DNA from 3 places in the Kribbella sp. CA-245084 genome. Region 3 is predicted to be linked to each of the others. Evidence: riboswitches for the same ligand, from Rfam matches in the RefSeq annotation. Region 3 holds a riboswitch; each other region holds the start of a gene.

Region 1 (3,262 bases), 580 kb from region 3:
GATCGTCCGCGACACCCTGACCCGGGCCGGCGTCGCCACGATCGTGGACGGCGAGGCCGCGGTGACGGTCCACCTCGGCGGCACCGGGCTCGACGTCGAACCGGCCGCGGGTCTGCCGGCCGAGGGGTACGTCGTTGCCGTCGGCGACCACCAGATCGTCCTCGACGGCGTTGACACCCGCGGCACGTACTACGCGGCGCTGACCCTCGACCAGCTTGTCCAGGGCAACCATGTCGGTCATGTGGATGGCGTCGAGATCCGCGACTGGCCGACGCTGACGTACCGCGGCTCGATCGAAGGCTTCTACGGCACGCCGTGGTCGCACGCGGACCGCCTCGACCACCTGGACTATCTCGGCGCGCACAAGATGAACACCTACCAGTACGCGCCCAAGGACGACGTCTACCACCGCGAGCAGTGGCGCGACCCGTACCCGGCCGACAAACTGGCCGAGCTCGGCGAGCTGATCGAGCGGGCGCAGCGCAACAAGGTCGACTTCACCTTCGCGCTCTCGCCCGGCCTGTCGATCGCGTACACCTCCGACGAGGACTTCCAGGCGCTGATCGCGAAGTTCGAGGCGCTGTACGCGCTCGGGGTCCGCGTGTTCAACGTCCCGCTCGACGACATCGAGTACGAGAAGTGGCACTCCGACGAGGACGCCACGAAGTACGGCACGGGCGGTGGCGCGGCCGGTGCGGCGCAGGCCGACCTGTGCAACCGCGTCCAGCGGGAGTGGATCGCGACCAAGCCCGACGTCGCTCCGCTGCAGATGGTCCCGACCGAGTACTACGACCTCGAAGAGACGCCGTACAAGCAGGCGTTGCGCGAGCAGCTCGATCCGGCCGTGATCGTGCACTGGACCGGTACTGCGGTCGTCCCCGAGCGGATCACGAGCGCACAAGCGGCCGCGGCGAAGGCAGTGTTCGGGCACGACATCCTGATCTGGGACAACTACCCCGTCAACGACTACGCCCACGGCCGGATCCTGCTCGCGGCGTACACGGGCCGCGAGCCCGGCCTCGCCGAGCACGTCGTCGGCGTGATCTCGAACCCGATGAACCAGGCCGCGGCCAGCAAGCTCGCGCTGTACTCGTTCGCCGAGTTCGGCTGGAAACCCGCGACGTACGACGCCGACGCGTCCTGGCATCGCGCGATCGCCGAGCGCGCCGGGGGAGACGCGGCCACGATCGCGGCGCTGGAGGTGTTCGCGGACCTCACGACGTACGACGGGAAGCTGCATCTGATCAACGCGCCGGTGCTCGCCTCGAAGCTCGCGGCCTTCAAGGCGACCTGGGACGGCGGCGATCTGGCCGGCGCGATCGCCGACCTCGAGCCGTACCTGGAGGCGATCGAGAACGCGTCCGCCCAGATCCGCAGCGGCGTGATCGACCCGGAGTTCGAAGCCGAGACGGACGCCTGGCTGGACGCGTCGTTCTACTGGGGCGGCGCGTTGCGGCAGGCGCTGCGCGTGTTCGAGGCGCAGGCGGAGGGCAACGCCTCGGACGTTGCGACCGCCCGCGACGAGATCGAGCACCTGATCACGCAGGCCGACGAGATCCGTGACGTCCGCCTCCCGCACAGCAAGGTCCCGCTCCGGATCGGCGACGGGGTGGCCGACAGGTTCATCGGCGAGGCGGGGTGGTCGGGCAGCCCGGTATCCTAAGGGCGGACCGCGACTGGCGCTGAGGTGGACGACCACCGGGGAACGGTCTGCCATCCGGCTTTCGCCGCGCGCCTGGGCACCCTTTGACGAGGAGGAGTGCGCAGATGACTGCTGAGTTGATGATCGGGACCGACCTCGCCGCCGCGATGGTGGCCAAGGCGGCGGAGCGTGCCGCCGCGCTGCAGGAGCAGTACGGCGTCCAGCCGTGTCTGGCGACCGTGCTGGTCGGTGACGATCCGGCGTCCGCGACGTACGTGCGGATGAAGCAGAACCGGTCGAAGAAGGCCGGGATCGCGTCGCGGAGCGTCGTACTGCCGGCCGAGACCAACACCGACGAACTGGTCGCGGAGATCCGGAAGCTGTCCGAGGACCCCGAGGTGCACGGGATCCTGCTGCAGCACCCGGTGCCGGCGCAGATCGACGAGCGGGCCGCGTTCGAGGCGATCGACCCGGGCAAGGACGTCGACGGCGTGACGATGCTGTCGTTCGCGGCGATGGCCTTCGGGGATCCCGGGTTCCGCTCGGCCACGCCGGGCGGGATCATGCGGCTGCTTGCGGCGTACGACGTACCACTCGAAGGCGCGCATGCGGTGGTGATCGGCCGCAGCCCGATCCTGGGCAAGCCGGCCGGGATGTTGCTGCTGGCATCGAACGCGACGGTGACCTACGCACACTCGCGGACCCGGGACCTGCCCGAGCTGGTCCGGACCGCGGATGTGGTGATCGCCGCGGTCGGCAAGGCGAACTTTGTCCGCGGCGACTGGTTGAAGCCGGGCGCCGTCGTGGTCGACGCGGGCTACAACGAGGGCAACGTCGGCGACGTGCACTTCGAAGAGGCGGCCGAGGTGGCCCGCCTGATCACGCCGGTCCCTGGCGGCGTCGGGCCGATGACGATCGCGCTCCTGCTCGAGCAGACGGTCGACGCCGCCGCTGCACAGCTGCGTTAGCGGTCGCACCCGCCGTCCTTGTCGGGGCGGGAGTGCGGCCGGGCGACGTCGTCGATGCCCTTGTAGGCGTACGGATCGGTCCCGGCGACCATCACGATGTCGCGGTAGTCGTGCTTGCCGACATGTACGTCGGCCGGCACGGTCTGCCACGGGAGCAGTGACTCGGCGCTCATGTAGTGATTCGCAAGGGCCCGGCGGAGTCCGTGCCGGCCGGTGTTCGGCAGTGATCGGTGCAGCAGGTACCCGTTGAAGATCACCGCCGAGCCCGCCGGAACCTCGACCGGGACGGCGTCGTCGTCGGAGTACGGGAAGTCGAACGCCTCGACCGTGCAGTCGAAGCGGAGGTCGTCCTGCTCGCGATCGGGATAGAGGACGCCGCGACGGTGCGAGCCGGGCAGCACCCACAGGCAGCCGTTCTCCACGGTGGCGTCGTCGAGCGCGATCCACGCTGCGGTGAGGGAGCGGTCCCGGGTCGGGATGAAGAACTCGTCCTGGTGCCACGCCTGCCCCGGCTTGCCCTCTGGCTTGATGAACAGCATTGACTGCATCGCCTTGACGTTGGGCCCGATCACAGCGGTCAGGGTCTCGACGACGCGCGGGGCATGCAGCGCTTTGAGAGCCGCGTCGGAGACTTTGTGCGGGTAGTGGATGC
Region 2 (3,262 bases), 2.4 Mb from region 3:
CCGCCAACGGCGAGGTCGGACAGGGTGAGACGCCGCCCGGCAGCAATTGCAATCCGTACGGCGCTTGTGAGTCCTGGTGCTCACATTTCGCCACCTGGACCTGGCGCAAGGCCGGGAGTGACATCCCGAACTACGGCTTCACCGGTGACATCTACACCTGGGGCCAGCGCAAGGGCCGCGCCCATTCCGGCAATACCGGGATGAAGCCTGGCGACATCGTGCTCTACGGGACCGGTCCGCAGAACACGAGTACCAGCCTGCACACCGGCGTTGTAGTTGCTACTGGCAACGGCAAGATCACCACCGTCGAAGGCAACTCGCACGACAAGGTCCAGAAGCTCGGGCCGTTCGATCCGAAACACGCTCAGGCGGCCGGGCGCCCGGGAAACATCTATGGCTGGGTCTCCGCGCAGTAATTCCGCTGACGAGCCGGTGCGGTTCTCGCCGACCGCACCGGCTCTTATTTCGTTGCTCCCTCTGCGGCTCGCTTCTAGCATCGCCGGGTGACTGACGATCCGTACGGCGACGAACAACTGGTCGAGTTGTACGACCTCGACAACCCAGACGGTGACGACCACGCCTACTACCGGGCGCTGGCCGCTGGGGCCCGCAAGGTTCTGGACTTCGGTTGCGGCACGGGCCTGCTCACCCGCTCGCTCGTGGCACCGGGTCGCGCGGTGATCGGCGTGGACCCGAGCCCGACGATGCTCGACTACGCTCGCCGCCAACCGGGTGCCGATGCAGTCACGTGGATCGACGGAGACTTCCGCGCCGTCGAGCCCACCGGCGACGCAGACCTCGTCATCAGCGCCGGCAACACGATCATGCACCTCGGTAACCAGGCCGAGGTCTTCACGGCACTCGCGGGCGTGCTCCGGCCAGGCGGGATCATCAGCTTCGAGTCCCGCAATCCCGCAGCCCGCGCATGGGACCAGTGGACCCGCGACACGACGTACGGCGAACGCGACACCCCCGTCGGCCACCTCGTCGAATGGATCGACCTGATCGACGCCACCGACGGCCAGGTGATCTTCGACGCCCACAACGTCTTCCCCGACGGCCACGACGCCATCTACCGCACCACCCTCCACTTCCGCTCCCCCGACGCCATCACAGCCGACCTCCACGCAGCAGGCTTCACCGACATCGTGGTGCGCGGCGGCTGGCACGAGCCACTGACCGATGACTCACGTCTGCTGGTCTTCCACGCGACGAGGAGCTGACCGGCCGTGGACCAACTCCAGGCATACATCGACGGATGGCGGCGGCACGACATCGCCGCCGTCCTCGACACTCTGACCGACGACTGCGTCGTGATCGAGTGCTACGGGCCGGTCTACCGCGGCAAGGCGCGCGTCGAGCAGTGGATGAACGCCTGGTACGGCGCCGGCGGCACCGTCGACGCGTGGGACATCACCGCGCGAGACAGCACCGGCGAACTGCTCGTCGCCGAGTGGCATTTCGAGTGCACGTGGAAGGGCGAGCCCGGCGCATTCGACGGCGCGACGGTCGCACGGCTCGACCGGGGGCGCATCGGGTATCTCCGCGAGTACGCGACCACAGCCCCGCTCTACGACTGGACCGGCGCCTGGCGCGACTAGGCTAGAGGCACCGCGACTGGCGAGGGTGGGGTACCACCGGGGAGCGAAGAGTAAGGCGTCGTCCGCCTGGGCGCCTCCGATTGAGCTCGGAGGTCCTCGTGCGTTATGGGATGAATCCACATCAGGCGGCCGGGATGGCGGCGGTCGATCGTGCGCCGTTCACGGTGGTTTCGGGTGCGCCGTCGTACATCAATGTGCTGGATGCGCTGACCGGGTGGCAGCTTGTGCGGGAGGCTGCGCGGATGTTCGGTGTGCCGGCGGCTGCGTCGTACAAGCATGTGTCGCCGGCCGGGGCGGCTCTCGGCGGGAGCGTGGTCGAGGCTTATGCGCGGGCGCGCGACGCCGATCCGAAGTCGTCGTACGGCGACTTCGTGGCGGTCTCGCATCCCATTGACTTGGAGCTTGCCGACAAGCTGAAGCGGGTTGTTTCGGACGGGATCATCGCGCCCGGGTACGACGAGGGTGTGGTCGAGCTGCTGGCGGCGAAGAAGCGTGGGACCTATCTGGTGCTGGAAGCGGATCCCGGCTTCGAGCCGCCCGCCGAGGAGGTGCGCGAGATCTACGGCATGCGGTTGACGCAGGAGCGGGATGCGCTGCCGCTGACGCGCGACCTGCTCGACGAGGCCGTGCCGGACGACGCAGCGCGGGACCTGCTGCTGGGGATGATCGTTGCCCGGTACACCCAGTCCAACACCGTCGCGATGGTGAAGGACGGGATGGCCATCGGCATCGGCGCCGGACAACAGTCCCGGGTGGACTGCACGCGGCTGGCCGGCGAGAAGGCGCAGTTGTGGTGGTCGCGCCGGTCGGACGAGCCGCTGACCGGTGTCTCGATGGTGTCCGACGGGGCGCTCCCGTTCATCGACAACGTCGAGGAGGCCCATCGCCACGGCGTCACTCACATCGCCGAACCCGGCGGCTCGATCCGCTCACCCGAGGTCGCCGCCGCCTGCGCCGACCTGGGGATCACCTGGTCCTCAACGGGAGTGCGCCTGTTCAGGCACTGAGCAAGTAGTCGCCTGAGGCAACCACTTTGCGGACCTCGGCAGCAGTCGCAGCGGGATCGAACGTCGAGGTGTCGATCGCGTGCGGCTCGAGCTCGCCGAGGTCCGCGAACGCCCCGTGCAGGCCGGTGATCGCCTCGACGTCCTTCAGTTCGCCGGCGGCGCGGGACCGTGCCCGCTCGAGGGTCGTCGCCAGGTCCGGACGCAGTACGACGTACGACATCGACCAATCGCACGAGGCCGCACGGAACGGTGCGAGGAACCACGGACCGATGATCCCGTCGACCACCACGTCGTACCCGCCGTGCGCATAGACCGAAACCGTCGCCACGATCGCGTCGACGACAACCTCGTTCTGCCGTTGCGCGCCGGGCAGGTACGGCGCGATGAAGCCGGTGCGGATCGCCCGGTAGAACTCGTCGGTCGTGATGTGCACGGTCGGCCGCGGCGCGTCGGTCGCGACGAGCCGGGCGACTGTGGTCTTGCCGGAGCCCGGCGGGCCGGTCAGCAGAAGGACGTTGCTCATGACGCCCGACGCTAACCAAACCCGCCGGCAAACTGCAGTCTTTTCTTTTCGGTCCGGATCAGCCGGGGACGTCGATCTTCTCCTTCGCCGGCTCCGGCGGTGCGGGCGGCGGACCACCCTCGAGCTGGATA
Region 3 (3,262 bases):
GGATGGGGATGACCGAGAAGCAGGGCGGGTCCGACGTACGGGCGAACCTCACGACCGCGACGGCTGTGGGCGACGGTGAGTACCAGCTGAACGGGCACAAGTGGTTCTGCTCGGCGCCGCAGGTGGATGTGTTCCTGGTGCTGGCGCAGGCGCCGGACGGGCTGAGCTGCTTCGTCGTACCGCGGGTGCTTGCCGATGGCAACCGGAACCCGTTCGCGCTGCAGCGGCTGAAGGACAAGCTGGGGAACCGGTCGAACGCGTCGTCCGAGGTCGAGTTCCACGGGACGATCGGCTACCGCCTCGGCGACGAGGGCGCCGGCGTCCGCACCATCATCGAGATGGTCGCCGCCACCCGCCTGGACTGCGTACTAGGGTCGGCGGCGCTGCAGCGGAGAGCTCTCGTGGAGGCGATCTGGCACACGAGGCACCGCTCCGCCTTCGGTGGCCTGCTGGCGGACAAGCCCGCGATGCAGAATGTGCTGGCGGACCTCGCGATCGAGAGTGAGTCGGCGACCGCGCTGGGGATGCGCCTGGCCGCAGCGGTCGACGCCGGCGACTCCGCGTTCCGGCGGATCGCGCTTCCGTTGGCCAAGTTCTGGGTTTGTAAGCGGACTCCGTTCATGGTTGCCGAGGCGTTGGAGTGTCTTGGGGGCAACGGGTATGTCGAGGAGTCCGGGCTGCCGTTGCTGTACCGGGAGTCGCCGTTGAACTCGATCTGGGAAGGGTCGGGCAACGTCAATGCGCTCGACGTACTGCGGGCGCTGCGAAGGCCCGAGTCGCTCGATGCCTGGCTGACGGAGCTGGCCGCCGTACAGGGTGCGGACGGACGGCTCGACACGGCGGTGAACGACGTCCTGCAAGCGCTTGCTGACGTCGAGAATGCCGAAGCCGGCGCCCGTAGGCTCGCTGCGCAGATGGCCCTGTGCCTGCAGGCATCCTTGTTGATCCGGCAGTCGACGCCCGAGGTGGCCGACGCGTTCGTGGCGTCGCGATTGGCGCAGGACTGGGGCGGCGTGTTCGGGACGCTGCCGCGGACGACGCCGTTCGATCGGATCGTCGAACGCACGATAGGCTGACGCCGTCGCGACTGGCGCGCTGAAGGTGGAGAACCACCGGGGAGCGAAACCCGTCGGCACCGTGCGCCTGGGTGCCTTCGACCCACTGCAACCGCAGGAGAGACAACGATGACTCAATCCTTCGATGCCGCCGCGGCGTCGGCCGCGTACAACAACGCGCTGCAGGTGATCGCCGCGGTCGAACCGACGATCGCCGGCGCGATCAAGGCCGAGCTGGCCGACCAGCGGTCCTCGCTGAAGCTGATCGCCAGCGAGAACTACGCCTCCCCCGCCACCCTGCTGACGATGGGTAACTGGCTCTCGGACAAGTACGCCGAGGGCACGATCGGGCACCGCTTCTACGCCGGCTGCCAGAACGTCGACACCGTCGAGCAGACCGCGGCCGACCACGCCACGGCCCTGTTCGACGCCCCGCACGCCTACGTCCAGCCGCACTCCGGCATCGACGCGAACCTGGTCGCGTTCTGGGCGATCCTGGCGCAGCGGATCGAATCCCCCGCGCTGGCCGAGGCCGGCGCCAAGCACGTCAACGACCTGTCCGACGAGGACTGGACCAAGCTCCGCAAGGCGCTCGGCGACCAGAAGATGCTCGGTATGTCGCTGGACGCCGGCGGTCACCTGACCCACGGCTTCCGGCCGAACATCTCCGGCAAGATGTTCAACCAGCACTCCTACGGCACCGACCCGGAGACGGGCCTGCTCGACTACGACGAGGTCGCCCGCAAGGCCCGCGAGTTCAAGCCGCTGATCCTGATCGCCGGCTACTCGGCGTACCCGCGCAAGGTGAACTTCGCCAAGATGCGCGAGATCGCCGACGAGGTCGGCGCGACGCTGATGGTCGACATGGCGCATTTCGCCGGCTTGGTCGCGGGCAAGGTCTTCACCGGCGACTTCGACCCGGTCCCGCACGCGCACGTCACCACGACGACGACGCACAAGTCGCTGCGTGGTCCGCGCGGCGGCATGGTGCTGTGCCAGCCGGAGTACGCCGAGTCGGTCGACCGCGGCTGCCCGATGGTGCTGGGCGGTCCGCTGAGCCAGACGATGGCCGCGAAGGCGGTCGCGCTGGCCGAGGCGCGTCAGCCGTCGTTCCGTGACTACGCGCAGGCCGTCGCCGACAACGCCGTCGTACTGGCCGAGGGCCTGATGAAGCGCGGCGTGAAGCTCGTGACGGACGGCACCGAGAACCACCTCGTCCTGCTCGACGTCTCGTCGTACGGCATCACCGGCCGGCAGGCGGAGTCCGCGCTGCTCGACGCGGGCATCGTCACCAACCGCAACGCGGTACCGCGCGACCCGAACGGCGCCTGGTACACCTCGGGCGTCCGGATCGGTACGCCGGCACTCACCACGCGCGGGTTCGGCGCCGACGAGTTCGACCGGGTCGCCGAGCTGATCGTGGACGTGCTGTCCGCAACCACCCCGACGACCACGTCCGCGGGCGCTCCGTCCAAGGCGAAGTACGTCCTCGCCGACGGCGTCGCCGACAAGACCCGCGCCGCCTCGGCCGAGATCCTCGACAAGCACCCGCTCTACCCGGGCCTCGAGCTCAACTGATCCAGAACAGAACAGCGCCCGCTCCCCCGCTGGAGCGGGCGCTGTCGTTTGCGGTCAGGCGTCCTGCTGGACGCCCATCAGCGCGTCCCGCGAGGCCTTCGCGGCCCGCTTCGGCATCAGCACCGCCGCGAGGATCGCGCCGACGGCGGCGATGGCTGCCGACACCCACATGGTGGTGTTCAGGCTGCTCATGAAGGCGTCGCGGACGTTGGCGAGCAGGTCCGGTGAGCCTGCCTTCGCGGCGGCCGCCAGGCCACCTCCAAGGCTCTTCTCGACCGCGTCGGCGAGCTGCGCGGGCAGCGCACTCGTGTCGATGTTGTGGCGGTAGACCGAGTTCAGCACGGTGCCGAGTACGGCGACACCGACCGTGCCGCCGACCTGACGGAACGCCTGCAGCAGGCCGGATCCCGTCCCGGCCCGCTCCGGATCGAGTACGCCGAGTGCCGCGTTCATTGCCTGCGGCATCGAGCACCCGAGCCCGAATCCGACCACGACGAACCAGATCGCCGTGTACCCGTACCCGGTCCCGAGATCGGTGAAGGCGCCGAGCGCGAACCCGACCGCCATCACCACGAACCCGGTCATCACCACCAGCCGCGTGCCGATGCGGGCCTCCACCGGCTCGGCCA

The links. A riboswitch is a leader RNA that binds a small molecule or an ion and turns the genes downstream of it on or off. The one in region 3 is predicted to bind ZMP and ZTP.
Region 1: another riboswitch for ZMP and ZTP. It lies ahead of ACQPYH_RS22420 (bifunctional 5,10-methylenetetrahydrofolate dehydrogenase/5,10-methenyltetrahydrofolate cyclohydrolase); the one in region 3 lies ahead of ACQPYH_RS19605 (glycine hydroxymethyltransferase).
Region 2: another riboswitch for ZMP and ZTP. It lies ahead of ACQPYH_RS31100 (5-aminoimidazole-4-carboxamide ribonucleotide transformylase); the one in region 3 lies ahead of ACQPYH_RS19605 (glycine hydroxymethyltransferase).

Annotation. Positions count from the first base shown of each region.
Region 1 is NZ_CP192053.1:4,663,918-4,667,179, reverse strand. Features, by position in the region: gene ACQPYH_RS22425 (beta-N-acetylglucosaminidase domain-containing protein) at 1-1,663, shown strand, start outside; ZMP/ZTP riboswitch at 1,663-1,748, shown strand; gene ACQPYH_RS22420 (bifunctional 5,10-methylenetetrahydrofolate dehydrogenase/5,10-methenyltetrahydrofolate cyclohydrolase) at 1,768-2,610, shown strand; gene ACQPYH_RS22415 (phytanoyl-CoA dioxygenase family protein) at 2,607-3,262, opposite strand, start outside.
Region 2 is NZ_CP192053.1:6,534,824-6,538,085, forward strand. Features, by position in the region: gene ACQPYH_RS31085 (CHAP domain-containing protein) at 1-416, shown strand, start outside; gene ACQPYH_RS31090 (class I SAM-dependent methyltransferase) at 504-1,223, shown strand; gene ACQPYH_RS31095 (nuclear transport factor 2 family protein) at 1,230-1,601, shown strand; ZMP/ZTP riboswitch at 1,604-1,680, shown strand; gene ACQPYH_RS31100 (5-aminoimidazole-4-carboxamide ribonucleotide transformylase) at 1,712-2,608, shown strand; gene ACQPYH_RS31105 (AAA family ATPase) at 2,598-3,131, opposite strand; gene ACQPYH_RS31110 (MMPL family transporter) at 3,190-3,262, opposite strand, start outside.
Region 3 is NZ_CP192053.1:4,087,144-4,090,405, reverse strand. Features, by position in the region: gene ACQPYH_RS19610 (acyl-CoA dehydrogenase family protein) at 1-1,076, shown strand, start outside; ZMP/ZTP riboswitch at 1,074-1,156, shown strand; gene ACQPYH_RS19605 (glycine hydroxymethyltransferase) at 1,185-2,633, shown strand; gene ACQPYH_RS19600 (DHA2 family efflux MFS transporter permease subunit) at 2,688-3,262, opposite strand, start outside.